4 regions of the Desulfosporosinus acidiphilus SJ4 genome follow, and region 1 is predicted to be linked to each of the others. Evidence: riboswitches for the same ligand, from Rfam matches in the RefSeq annotation. Region 1 holds a riboswitch; each other region holds the start of a gene.
The links. Region 1 has a riboswitch for cyclic di-GMP ahead of DESACI_RS08115 (methyl-accepting chemotaxis protein). Riboswitches for the same ligand answer to the same signal wherever they lie in the genome.
Positions count from the first base shown of each region.

Region 2: it holds a riboswitch for cyclic di-GMP, as region 1 does, so the genes downstream of both, DESACI_RS21580 (response regulator) here and DESACI_RS08115 (methyl-accepting chemotaxis protein) in region 1, are expected to answer to the same signal.
Region 3: it holds a riboswitch for cyclic di-GMP, as region 1 does, so the genes downstream of both, DESACI_RS23865 (YjfB family protein) here and DESACI_RS08115 (methyl-accepting chemotaxis protein) in region 1, are expected to answer to the same signal.
Region 4: it holds a riboswitch for cyclic di-GMP, as region 1 does, so the genes downstream of both, DESACI_RS23275 (Ig-like domain-containing protein) here and DESACI_RS08115 (methyl-accepting chemotaxis protein) in region 1, are expected to answer to the same signal.

Region 1 is NC_018068.1:1,762,776-1,766,271, reverse strand. It holds gene DESACI_RS25755 (hypothetical protein) at 84-212, opposite strand; gene DESACI_RS08120 (DUF7884 domain-containing protein) at 226-693, opposite strand; gene DESACI_RS24495 (hypothetical protein) at 803-955, opposite strand; gene DESACI_RS08115 (methyl-accepting chemotaxis protein) at 984-2,132, opposite strand; cyclic di-GMP riboswitch class I at 2,251-2,333, opposite strand; gene DESACI_RS08110 (DMT family transporter) at 2,637-3,496, shown strand, end outside.
Region 2 is NC_018068.1:4,716,598-4,720,093, forward strand. It holds gene DESACI_RS21570 (LysR family transcriptional regulator) at 1-630, shown strand, start outside; gene DESACI_RS21575 (diguanylate cyclase domain-containing protein) at 685-2,196, opposite strand; cyclic di-GMP riboswitch class I at 2,300-2,386, shown strand; gene DESACI_RS21580 (response regulator) at 2,499-2,900, shown strand; gene DESACI_RS21585 (late competence development ComFB family protein) at 2,925-3,266, opposite strand.
Region 3 is NC_018068.1:4,370,074-4,373,569, forward strand. It holds partial or broken gene DESACI_RS20095 (IS5 family transposase) at 1-877, opposite strand, end outside; gene DESACI_RS20100 (YkoF family thiamine/hydroxymethylpyrimidine-binding protein) at 1,104-1,340, shown strand; cyclic di-GMP riboswitch class I at 1,569-1,652, shown strand; gene DESACI_RS23865 (YjfB family protein) at 1,754-1,930, shown strand; gene DESACI_RS20105 (metallophosphoesterase family protein) at 2,119-3,168, opposite strand; gene DESACI_RS20110 (polysaccharide deacetylase family protein) at 3,454-3,496, shown strand, end outside.
Region 4 is NC_018068.1:4,496,887-4,500,382, forward strand. It holds gene DESACI_RS20700 (Ig-like domain-containing protein) at 1-526, opposite strand, end outside; gene DESACI_RS23275 (Ig-like domain-containing protein) at 558-2,162, opposite strand; cyclic di-GMP riboswitch class I at 2,265-2,349, opposite strand; gene DESACI_RS25605 (hypothetical protein) at 2,529-2,657, opposite strand; tRNA gene DESACI_RS20710 (tRNA-Leu) at 3,154-3,236, opposite strand; gene DESACI_RS20715 (hypothetical protein) at 3,316-3,496, opposite strand, start outside.

The DNA.
Region 1 (3,496 bases):
ATTTATACAGTAATTACTTTCGTGCTATCATCTTTTAATGAATATGTCAGGACAATGCCAATATTAGATTTATCTGAACGAGCTCATTCATACATATATGTTCTTGTTAAAGGCAAGTTATTATTTACTCCCTTAGTAAAAAGGAACTGATGAACATCGATGTTGCCACAATGGAATGAAGCCGCACAGGAATTTAGGTACAAACGCCACATTCTAATAAACGTTTCATCTTTTATTTTTTTGAGCCTGATATAAACTGTCTTCGGGCGACTCAAAATAAGCACAAGAATAGCTCATAGTATCATCTAACCAGAGACGGTAAAAATTGTTACCAATATCGTAGTGGTGTTGAACATCCTCTTTGCTTTTTCGCAGTGTATTGGAAAGCTTCTTAGCTAACTTTACATAACTATGTTTCTCATAAAGAAAACTGTTTTGATTCTTGAAAATCGATTCGATGACTTTTTCAAAAGCCCCATCAATATCAATTTTGTTATGCATATAACCCTCACCGAAGGCAAGGGATGGATCGCCAATAATTTCTGATTTCGGAAGAGGTTCATTAAAGTGAATTCGGAACCGAATCTCTCCTTCTCCATATCGCTTAATCTCCCCATCCCAATAGGTCACTTCGCAAGGATCGGCAAACATGTTTTTTAGAACATTATGATAAAAAGCTTTGTCAATACTCATTTTATATACCTCCTAACCAGCAGCTCCTTTTTCTCCTTCCCCACTAATCCTGCTTTTAGTCTCGAATATCTCGACCACGGCTGAAGAGATACATTTAGAAGAGACATATCTAATCCTTAATTTCTTCTCTGGTCATTGTTTCGAATAGTGCCTGGGCCCGCTTCTTTAAGTCAAGAATATCTTGCCGGACAAGTTCAATTTTGGAGATTTTTTGCTCAACCAAGGCAAGTTCTGCATCAAGGTTATCTATATGTACTATCATTCCGCCACCGAAGCCCCTGGGTTCAATGTTATAAAGACCTCGCTAATTTATTTAATTCCATCGACATGGACGTAATTTCTTCAATACTTGCAGAAATTTCTTCAGAAGCGGCAGCTTGTCCTTGACTGGCATCCAGGGACATCGTACTTTTACGGCTTGCTTCTTCAACGTTCTGTTTTATAGTATCTGTCAATTGTTTGATTCTGGGAACCGTGCTCTTGGATTGAGCGGAAAGCTTTCTAATCTCTTCGGCAACAACGCCAAATCCCCTGCCTGCATCGCCCGCTCGAGCTGCTTCGATAGAAGCGTTCAAACCTAACATTTGTGTTTCATCGGCAATCTTCTTAATAAAAGCCGATACTTTGTTAATCTCCTCCGATATATTAATTATTCCTTTAATATCCGCATTAAGTGCTCCTTCATTGGAGTGAATTTCCGAAGCAGAAGCCGAAAGTTCCTCTATTGCTGCAGCGATGCCTTCCAAGCTGCTTTCAAGATTATGCGACACCTCACGCAAGGTAACCGCTGTTTTCTTCGGAGTTACAATTCCTAAGGTAGCCACGAGATTTTTCTTTTCATCATCATACAGTGGGAAATTAGCAATCGTAAGCGGTTGCCCATATTTCGTGGCATCAATCTCTTCAATAATAGGTTTTTTGGTCTTAAGCGCCCGATAGGCAATATCCGTTTCTTTTAGTTCATAACCTACGGTGATAGACGGCATATCAAATTTCTGCGAGGCCTGGGTGTAAGCGATTTTTGTCAAATCCGACATGTATATAAAAGCCCCTTCCGGGAACATTTCTGATAAAATCGGGGCAAAATCTCCAAAAGCAGCAGCGACTGGGTGCAATTTAGGCAATGCGATAGAAAAAGCTCCCCAAATATTGCCGTTCTCTTCGATGATAGGAATTGAGACGATGAAAACTCTCATGCCATAAACAGTACGAGGAACATTCTGTGTTACAACCTTTTTTTCTCGTATTGCTTGCATTGTCGTGGTATCCTCGTTTAGCTTGTTGCCAACTTTAAAAATGTCTAAGGAAAATGAGTCCGATGTTTTTACCCAAACAAACGTATCATGTTCCACAACGCCAAACAATGCGCCGCCGGGAATTAAATTGGCTAATAATTCAGCCATGATCTTACATGCCTCAACGCCTGCAAAAGCTATCATCTCATATCTCTCCTATTCTTGTTACCAAATCAGCGTTTTGGTTCAAGCTATTCAGCGCTAGGCAAAAGCAATGCCGCCAAGGTTTATATTCTTGACGACAAAGACATTCAAAACACTATTGTGCAACCCGGCTATCTTTCGTTAATAGAAAGACCCGTGGCTTTGCGTCCTTAGCTTTCACCAAGTTTGCCTTTGTCTTTTATTGTATATTATAGCACAAGAATGTAATCGAATGTTGATATTAATAAAAATATAGGGAATATTTCAATTTATAGTAATACTTTAGGGCAACGTTCTTTTCGCATTCAATAATCTCAATTCCTTAGAGGAGAATCCTTTTCTAATCGCGAACATATTTAAATCACTATGGAGGTGACTTAATAATGTATTTTACACCACTATTTGAAAATGATGTGCCGGCGGAACTTCTTTCCTGACGGATTGATGATGATATGCTCTTCCGTCTGGAATACCGATGCAATTTTAAAGACGGAGGGAACTACTGTGTCAAATAACAAACTAGGCTCATTATACCTAGCTTTAGCAGCAACTATTTGGGGCGGCATGTATGTTATAAGTAAAGTCGTGCTAAGTTTTATATCACCCTTAGAATTAGTCTGGCTCCGTTATGTCATTGCCCTGGTGGTCCTTACAGCGATGTCTGTCTTAACGCATCAATCCTGGCATATACGAAGGCGAGACATTCCATTGATACTGGCTATTGGCCTAACCGGCTATGCTATATCGATCTGGACTCAATTTCTAGGAACAAAGCTATCAACTGCGCAGATGGGTGCCGTGATTACATCTGCAACTCCAGCATTTATGGTAGTATTTGCTCGATTTTTACTCAAAGAAAAAATTACTTTTCGCAAATGGGTCTCTGTCATTTTGGCAACCATCGGAGTATTGTGCATTGTCGGGATCGGTGATGTCAATATAAATTATCAGCTCGGAGGACTAATTTTAGGAATTGCCGCCTTAACTTGGGCCTTAATGTCTGTACTCATAAAACGAGTCCCCAGTGACTACTCTCAGCTTGTTGTTACAACTTACGCTATTTTTGCAGCGACCGTAATCATTACCCCTTTTGCAGCAACGCAGTTGAACCAGAGCACAATCGACGTTCTGACGCATCCAGCCATCTGGGAAGGGATCTTATATCTTGGTGTTGTGTCTACTGCCTTAGCGTTCTTTCTTTGGAATAAAGGTTTGCAAATGGTTGAAGCAGCCAGCGGAAGCCTCTTTTTCTTCTTTCAGCCTCTGAGCGGAACTTTACTAGGCTGGCTGTTTCTCGGTGAACAAGTCGGAATCACATTCTTAATAGGTTCTCTTTTAATTCTTGGCGGGGTTTTATTAGTTGT
Region 2 (3,496 bases), 2.0 Mb from region 1:
AAAGAACTAAAGGATTTAAAAGAGGGGCTTCAAGGGACGCTTGCCATTGGAACTATATCCTCAGCCGGAGAAATGCTCTTGCCTTTAAAGATACAATGCTTTCATAAAAACTACCCAAATGTTGATTTTTATATTAGAGAGAGCGGTACATTTGAGATTCTTGAATTGATCAAGAGCGGCATTGTCGAGATAGGACTTATTAGGACGCCCTTCAATCAGGATATTTTTGAAGCTATACACCTGTCCAAAGAACCCATGGTAGCCGGTGCTCTTAAAGAGGTTTTCTGGGACAACCATAGTGGAATTCTGGAACTAACGGAACTTGAAGGCAAACCCTTGCTTATGCACAACAGGTATACCGGCAACATTAAAGAGGCCTGCCGCAAGGCAGGCTTTGAACCAAACATAATATGTAGAATTGATGATACCCGGTTTATGCTTAACTGGGCGAATACCGGCATGGGGATTGTTATTATACCCAGGGACATGATTGGACTGGTACCCGATGCGAAACTTCTGTACAGGGAGATCAAGGAAGAGTCATTGGCAACTAGAATCGTAATAATATGGATGAAGAATCGTTACCTATCGGCTCCTGCCAGACATTTTCTTGAGTTATTTAAATCGTGAATTCCTTCAACCATGTTGAACCTCGCGACATAATAATTCGGAACTCAAAAATTATCACATGAGTCGCTGGACCTTTTTCCTTTTCTTTTCTTCATACATGAGGTTATCCGCTTCTGCTATCAAATCATCAGCACTTGTATTATCTTTGGATAATAGATGTACAGTACCTATGCTCAGGCTCATATTGTAGGGTTTCTCAAACTCAATTTTTTTACGTTCTATGGAGTTATTAATTCTCTTGACAATTATTCGAGACTTCTCTTCATCACAGTTATTAAAGATAAGAATTAGCTCATCTCCTCCATATCTGAAAGCAAAATCGCCTTTACGTAAATTTGACGTAATAGCCTCTGCAATGGCAATTATGTACCAATCCCCTTCTTCATGACCAAAGGTATCATTTACATATTTAAGACCATCAATATCACAAAACGAAACCGCCAGGTCGGTGTTTTCTGCTTTAGCTCTTTCAATTGCATTATCCAAAATGATCTTACCGGAACGCCGATTCAATAGTCCGGTTAATTCATCTGTCGATGCGTACTTTTTAAGAATTTCCTCCGCATTTTTCCGCCTGGAAATATCCATCATACTGAGAATCATAGCGGGATTATTCTCGTAATGAAAAGTGCTGGCGGAAACTAATACCGCCTTTACTGAATCCTCTGTTTTAAAAACAGCTTCCTCATCGGCGAAAGCGATGCCCTCAACCATTTTTTCAACCAAGTTACTGTCATTTTCTAAGTTTTCCTCCAAATACTTTAAGAGTGAGTCCGATTCATTACTTTCAAATGAAGTCCCGGTAAATTGTTCAGCAAGACTGTTCATCCGCAAAACTTTAAGGTCAGGCAAGCGCATTAAAAAAAGTGCCGCAGGTGCCAGTTCAAATAGTTTTTCAATATTTTCATTATTATCACTGATACTATTAAATGAATCGTCAATAATACGTTCCGCCGGCCTAAAGATGAACCGGACTTCCAACATCAGAACGATAAAGGTGAGCAGCATCAAAGCAACTCCTGTAGTTCGGATGACAGAAATCTTGTTATTAGCTTCTGTCGTATACTGAAAAACTATGGCATCCATTACCTTGAGGAATGATTCTTCATTAGCTTGGATTGTTGCAAGATTATTGTCAGAGAGCGGTTCCTTTGTATTCCCGCCCACAATAATGTCTTGGGCGGCAGTTAAGATCTTCTGATAATATGGATCTAACTTTGCATAGAGTGATATGATTGCAGCGCTATTCTGACCCGAAAGTCCGGTGACTTGATCTCCATATAATAGTTTGTCGCGAGAAGATTCCCATTCGTCTACCGATTCCTTAAGCTCCTCGAGGTAATGAGTTCTATCGGAAGCATTATGGTCCAGTTCATACCCCAAAGCACACTTTGTAATACGCTGGCTTAACATCCTCTGTCTTCCGGCAATATTAATAACCATAGAATATCCCGATTCCTGCTGGATAGTGTATTGAATAACACACTGGCCCAGCAATACTAAAAAGGCAATGAGGGAAAGGCCAATAATATATCGTTTCCGCAAGACTTTTCCAATCTCAGTCATAGGAACTCCTCAATCTACTCCGAAAAGTTATTATTGTAATTTGTATTAAATTTGATTACAATACAGGAAGAAAATACTAAATACTAGCATACTAACAACAAAATATTATCTAGGGCAAATTGTTCGAAAGAACAAGACGCAAAGCTATAGGGTCTAACTTCCCATGGAATATGACAGCCTGGCTGCAAACTATTAAATGTGAGCAGCTATTTTGTTGCTTTCTTTTTGTTTGCGTGAAATTGTTTGCCTCGAGATGGCATACCTTAATATCGGTTGATTTATCAAAATCTTTAAACAAATTATTGAAAGAGAGATGGATTGGCTTGAATCAAGGTTCTTTGCTAATTGTTGATGATAATCTGGGAATTCGCAGTCTCTTAAAAGCTCTTTTTTCTTCGAAAGGGTATGTTGTAAGCACTGCCACTACAGGGATTGAAGCATTATCATTGGCTAAAACCCAGTCACCAGATCTCATAATATCAGATATTAAAATGCCAGGCATCAATGGATTAGAACTTCGGGAGAGATTACTTGGTTACAATCCCAACACTCGAATCATTTTAATATCAGCCTATGCAGATCAAAAAGAAATTAACGAGTTAATTCACAATGGCAATATCGATTTTGTAATGACTAAGCCCTTTGATTTAGAAAAGCTCGGTATTGTTGTAGATAACCTGTTATCCGAAGAGCAGCTGCAGTGATATTCTTCAAGCCAAAGCCCTCATTTAACGAGCGCTTTGGCTTTGCTTTTTAACTTCCTCTGTCTCGGTTATAGGCTTGCTAAGTTCATGTGAAGGCTTTGCGCCAACTTGTTGCACTGCATGAGCAACAATTGACATAAGACGCACTTGTTCTGCGAGGTCTTCTGATTGTGATTTTATAATTACTTCGCCAAGTGAAGTAACATAATACCGAGCTGGTAAACAATTTAAAGCAAGTGCCATAATATCTGCAAGACAGCGTTGACAAGTACAGACTATAACATTATCACGAAGGTATTCTTCTAATGCTTGGTTAACTAAAATTTCCGAGTAGTTTTTAACCTGATGATCCGTAATTTGCAGCACTCTCTTAACTCCTTTGATCTTTTAACTTAAGCAATTAGCTTCTCAATTTTATATTATTCTAACTTGGTAACTTATACTAGTGTCAATCAGCACGAAACGACGTGCCAAAAGCACATTATTGCTTCTTTTTTCCTAATTCTTTAGGGCAAACTCCCAACCACGTTTAGAAAATTAGATATTGCAAAGACTAATGCTGAAGATTATCAAAAAGGAGAATACTGCAATATGAA
Region 3 (3,496 bases), 2.3 Mb from region 1:
GCTGTTCAAAGAGTGTTTGTATGGTTTCTAAGTCTTTTTGCTGCCGTTTACTGAGTCCTTCTGGGTACTTGGCTGATAGTTTCAAGACGATCTGAAGGTCTCTTGTAACGAAGCTCAGCTGTTTCCGAATGGCCTTGCGGATTTCACGACTTCTGGGTTTCCGATTCTTTTCTAACTTCAGATAGAGTTTACGTGCCTTTTGTCGATAGGTTCTTGGCTTGAGCTCTTTCCCTATTTGATTCTCATGCAAGGTGTCCACCATGGCCTCTAACTTTTCCCGTGCGTCATTTAGTAGAGAAAAATCCGTGGGATATTTCACATCGGCCGGGGTGCATGTGGCATCCAAAATGAGTTTTCCGTGGTTTTGTTGGGGTGGTTGCTCACTGCTTGCTTGATCTTCACGACGATTGTCGTCTGTACAACCTGAACTTGGTGGGGGAGTGTTTTGATCTTTATGATCTTCAGTTTCCGTCTTTGTTTCTCCCTTACATAAGGCTTCGTTCAGTTCAGCAATTACCTTAGCGTCGAGGCGTTTCCGAAAATGGACCATACTCGATGAATCGAACGGTGGAGTGGTTTGAAATTCCTCCAGCCCGATGAAGTATTGCAAATAGGGGTTTTCCATGATTTGTTGGACGGTTTCTTCGTCGGAAAATCCACACTTTTCTTTGATGATGAGGGCACCCAATGCGACACGAACTGGTTTCGCAACATTTCCAGTATGCTTTGGGAAATGAGAAGCATATCGCTCTTCAACAACGTTCCAGGGAATCAAATCGGCCATCTTGACCCAACGGTTATTCGCATCAAGTTTGCCGCCTGCAAAAAATCTGAAGTCTTCGAGTAAGCTAATTTGACCTGTAGGTTTTCGGTACATTTTCGTCCCCCATCTGCAAGGTTTTTCGACCATATTCATCCTTTATCTTGCTTTATTATACCACGAAAATGGCCTTAGTTCCTACTCCCATGCAGGTTTCGAGGTTATTCAGTAATCCCTAATTTAAATATACCAGCATTAATAGATTCAATTAACTTGGGAAGGCTATCCCAAGGTTCAAAATTCAAAAGACTCTCAGATAATATAGCTTAGGAGGTATTTTGCCATGTTATGTGCTGAAGTATCGATTTACCCACAGAAAACAAACAGTCCCGGCCAGGTTATTAACAATTCAATTAATTCTTTGTCCAATGAAAACATCCAGTACAAAGTCGGTTCCCTTAGCACTCACATTGATGGAAATGATGAGCAAGTATGGAATGGTATCAAGAAGGTTTTTGATGCTGCCAAAACATCCGGTGAAGTCAGTATGGTGGTAACTATCTCTAATACCGCCCATTAATATTATCTAGGCCGAAGCCCTCTATTCCAGAAAAGAAACTACGCAGCGGAGGGAGACACTGCCCCTACCGAAGAAAGAGAGAGGGTAACTCCCACTTATAGAATGCGAGTCTTAGTGAAAATAAAGCTTTAGGCCACTATTTTGTGTTATACTAATACTATAAGGCTCAAAAGATACTATCATAAAAGTACCACAATACTCAATTACTATAGACTATATTTAATATAGCTGCGACAATGGCAAACCCTGCGAAAGCAGGGGACGCAAAGCCACAGATCCTCTACTTAAGGTAAGGATGGCTGGGTTACCGAACAGTTATTTTTGTCGCTGTATTAAAAAGATATGGCGATTTTTTATTTCGTCTTTCGATCAAAATCTTATGAAAGTCTTCAGTATAAAGGAGGGAAATGCAAATGGATTTAGCAGTTACAGCGTCTATCATGAGCCAAGGCCAAGTTCAAAACCAAGCATCTGTTTCAGTACTAAAAAAAGTCATGGACACCGCTAAAATGGAAGGTAATGCACTAGTACAGATGATGGAACGGTCATTGAACCCGAATCTTGGTGGCAACCTTGATGTGAAAGCCTAAAGGAAAGTACTTATTTCAATCAACGTCAAAAGCGTCGGAATAACTTATTCCGACGCTTTTGACGTTGATTGTCTTATTTTGTTAAGATAGCATCTTCTTGAGCTTGAGTTATAGTCCCTGCTGTGACTAGCTTATCTAAAGCTGTCTTTAAGTCGTTAAGTTGCGCCTATCGAATTCAATCGGATAGTTCAAGATTCCTTCTTGTAAATTAGTTCATGACTTGTGTTGGAAATCCATGTTTCACCGCTAAAATCTCTCCCTTTGATGACTACTCTATTTTTATAAACATTTACCACGAGACCCTCACTTTTATTAGATAACTTCTTGCCATTAACATCAATTGGCATTGCCACGGATGAATCGTTGACCATATAAAACGGACCTTTCGCAATCTCCCGACCCAGCTCTAACTGCCAATGAGTGTGTCCGCTGAAAAAAATTACTTCCGGGTAGTGCCCTAACAACGTTTTTAATTGATCCCGCTGAATAACATAACCCTGTATCGAACGATACCAGCTACAGGTGGTATTATTGGGAAACGGTTGATGTAAGAAAACAAACATTGGTTTATGGGGTGAATAGTTTTCTTTAAGTTTTGCCCGAAGCCAAGCTAATTGATTGGCGGAAAGATAAGCCTTGTCTTTATATTCTTTTCCGCTCATTGCCGACTTTTCCGAACCAAGAAAGATAAAATGATAGCCAGATATATATTTGTCATAGTATACGTTTGGTTGACCAGTTAAACTTAAGAACCGCTTGATAGCTAACTGTTCTGTTTCACCATTTGGAAAGGTTTTCGGACTCCATCCGTTTGTTTTCTTGCTTCTAAAAGCATTATAAAATTCGTGGTTCCCAATCGTATAGTAAAATCTAATGTTCTTTCCTTTAGTCGTTATAAAGTTATGGAATACATTATAGTCCTGTAAATTTCCATTTCCTAAGTCGCCGTTAATGATGATATTGTTGATATTCAAATGTTCTTTCATGTCGTAAAGCATCTTAGAAAATTTGGTCTTTGCCAACTTGTCGCTGGCTTGAACGTGAATATCACTAACAACTCCAAACTGCAATAGTGGCTGATCTCTTAAATTTGTCGCTGAAGCCTTGATCGGGGGGGTAATTATATTAGAATCCGTAGGAATTGTCTGTTGAACAGTTGAAGGTTTAATAGGAAGTATGATGCAAATATTTATCAGCATAAATAGCAACTGAACTTTTATATTTTTTCTTTCTGCCAAAACTTATCCTCCATAATTAAATCTCTGGTTAGTTTGGCTTGAAACCTAAGTTAATAACCATTTTTATAAAAACTTGGCTGGCCCCCGCAGGCACTGTCTTCGCACCAATTAGCCCTTCTTTTAGTATTTAACTGAAAGTAATAATTTCTGATTGTACAAAAAACAGCCCCCTTCGTGATTTCAAAAATGGTCGGGGGGCAATCGTATCTATGTTATATAAATGCATAAAGTTATCAAACAGTCGTTATCCTATTAACAAATAAATTCTAAGGCAGGCACAACTACATGAACCTAAAATTCAAGCTATTTCTCGCTAGCCTCTGTACTC
Region 4 (3,496 bases), 2.2 Mb from region 1:
CCCGTCCATAAGCGTCTACTGTTGCCACTGAAGTATTATCCGATGACCATGTAACCTTTTTATCCGTCGTATTGCTTGGTGTAAATACAACGTTTAACGATTGTGTAAATCCTACATCGATGGTTGTACTTGTGAGATTCAAGGCAATGCTTGACGCTAAGTTGGGAACAGTTACTTGACAAGAGGCAACTTTATTGCCGTCTTGAGTCGCAACTGAAATTACTGTTGTTCCCGTCTTAACAGCAACAACCTTACCGTTCTGGTCAACCGTTGCCACCGAAGGATTACTTGATTTCCAGGTAACGGCTTGATTGGTCGCATTACTGGGAGTAATGGTGGCAACCAAAGTATCGTTGTTTCCAACATTGATGGTGTCTGCCGTCTTACTAAGGACTATTTTCGTAACGCCCGTTTGAACCGTTATTGCACACGTTGCGGAAAGTCCTCCGTCATCACTCTTTGCAGTAATATTGGCACTACCCAAAGCAATTCCTTTTACCCGTCCATAAGCGTCTACTGTTGCCACTGAAGTATTATCCGATGACCATGTAACCTTTTTATCCGTCGTATTGCTTGGTGTAAATACAACGTTTTAACGATTGTGTAAATCCTACATCGATGGTTGTACTTGTGAGATTCAAGGCAATGCTTGACGCTAAGTTGGGAACAGTTACTTGACAAGAGGCAACTTTATTGCCGTCTTGAGCCGCAACTGAAATTACTGTTGTTCCCGTCTTAACAGCAACAACCTTACCGTTCTGGTCAACCGTTGCCACCGAAGGATTACTTGATTTCCAGGTAACGGCTTGACTGGTCGCATTACTGGGAGTAATAGCGGCAACCAAAGTATCGTTGTTTCCAACATTGATGGTGTCTGTCGTCTTACTAAGGACTATTTTCGTAACGCCCGTTTGAACCGTTACTGCACACGTTGCGACAAATCCTCCGTCATCACTTTTTGCAGTAATATTAGCACTACCATCTGCAATGCCTTTTACATTACCGTTAGTATCTACAGCAGCCACAGAAGTGTTATCTGATGACCACGTAACTTTTTTGTCCGTTGTAGCACTCGGCCTAAACACAACGCTTAACGATTTTGTAAATCCTACATCGATGGTTGTGCTTGCAGGACTCAAGGCTATGTTTGTCGCAGAATTAGGGACAGTAACGTGACAAGAGGCAGATTTATTACCGTCTTGAGTTGTAACAGTAATTGTTGCCGTTCCACCATTAATCGCTAAAACCTTACCGTTCTGGTCAACCGTTGCCACCGAAGGATTACTTGATTTCCACGTAACGGCTTGATTGGTCGCATTACTGGGGGTAATGGTTGTAACTAAAGTATCGTTGCTTCCAACTGCAATTGTATCCATTGTTTTGCTGAGAGCTATGCCAATGACTGAACCTGATGATGAATATAGAGTTGCTGCTTGTGGAAATTTTGTTTTATCCCAAGTAAAACCATGTTGTGACAAAAATATGTCAGTAACATTGTAAAACAAATTATTTAGGACACCGTCATTTGTCGCATCAACTTGATACCAAAATCCATTAAGTTGAACCATATTCCAGGCATGAAAATCCTCCGGCTGATTACCATTGAGATAGCCCTTAATTATTATCGTTTTAATTCCTGCGTCATTCAGCATTTTTTCCATTAACATAGCATATCCTTGACATACAGCTCTCCCATATGTTAAAGCATCATATGCGCTATGATATTGAAGACTGTAATCATAAGATACGTGACTCGTTATGTAATCGTGAATCGCTTTTTCCTTTTCGTCAGGAGTCATGCCAGGAGTAATAATGCTTGATACTATGGATTGTGCTTGACTAGTAACAAAGTCCTCCTCAGCCTTTGTCGTAATGTAGCTTACCGTGAAGGTTAAAACAGTATCATATTTACTTATGACATTTGCGTTATATTGTATATCTGAGAAAGAAAGAGCAAGATAATCATCTTGAGTAGACGCTTTATTCATCGTAGACATTAGGTTCCCGTTTTCTAATGTTTGGACATCTCCCGTATACTTAATTTCAAAAGGAGTCTCTCTGTCTACCATATCCTGATAGATTAAGCTTTGAAGGTCAGTCAAATTTGCCGCTGTTTGCATTGTATCTGCCAATGTCACACCTGGAAATGCGAATATACTCAATAATACTATTAACCCAAGTAGTAATTTTCTCAATATATTCTCCTCACCTTCTCTTAATATAAATAGTCACTATTTAAACAATAGCGGCCAATTTCCTTACTGTTCGGTAGCTTGGCAATCATCAGCAATGACTGGAAGACCCATAGCTTTGCGTCCTTGGCCTTCGCCAAGTTTGCCTTTGCTGCTAGTCTAAAATCCTTATCTGCCTTATTGTAACATCTGCAAATTGAATATTCTGTCGAAATTTAGAGCATTAACAAGTTACAAAGAATAATCAATAGGGGAATAGCTAATTTCTGCAAATTAGGAGTTTCGATGGTTGATCTAACATAAATTAATCTTGAAATCAATGTTGCAGTTACCTGACTAATTAGCGAAATTAACCACACCATTAATTGTTGCTTTTTTGCGCCTCAGTGCTTTCTTCATGGCTAAGAAAATATTAGACATCTTCCCATCAAAAATCCTTATTAAGTTTTTGATTCGTATAGACACAAAAAATCCTCCTTTTAGCCCGTCTAAATCCAAACGGTTAAAAGAAGGATACTATTTTTTTAAATTAACGAAATCTCATTCAGTACTCCGCTGGATTACTAAAACCAACTTCGCTAGATTTGCCCATAAATCCCTTTCAAATTCTAATTTAAAATCCCACAAACCCTTGTGCCATAAGCCTTACTTTCGCAAAAATAATGCAAAGGCTATTAAATATGTCTTTAAGGCGTTTGTCAAAGTATATATCGACCTGAAACTCTACGAACGCGAGCTGATTGCCGTCGATGGTTCGAAATTCCGGGCGGTTTATGGGCGAAAGAAAATGTATAACAAAAAAAATCTTAACTAAGAAGCTCCAGCGAATTGATGAAAATATGACCAACTACCTGAACGAACTTGATCATGCCTTCTTTTTATGTATTTGGTCAAAAATGAGGCTTAAAAAGCCTCTAAAAAAAGTTAAACCCGCATGAAATGCGGGTTTACAGACAAATTATGGTGCGGGAGACAGGACTTGAACCTGCACGGTTGCCCGCTGGAACCTAAATCCAGTGCGTCTGCCAGTTCCGCCACTCCCGCATGTCATATAATCATATAACGAATGGTATCATATCATAAATCTCACGGGAAGGCAAGTACTAAGTATCCGCCCCTATGTTTACCCCATGCTCTGCAGCAGCCAAAAATACTCTAAAAGCAATATGATCAGATCAATTCCAATGAGAGCGAACAAATTCTTCAGCCAATCCTTTGGATATTCCCAATAGTAGAAGACGACATTGATTAGGACAAGGACTGCCGAGCTTATGCCCCAACGCCAATATAAACCCGGATCGTTG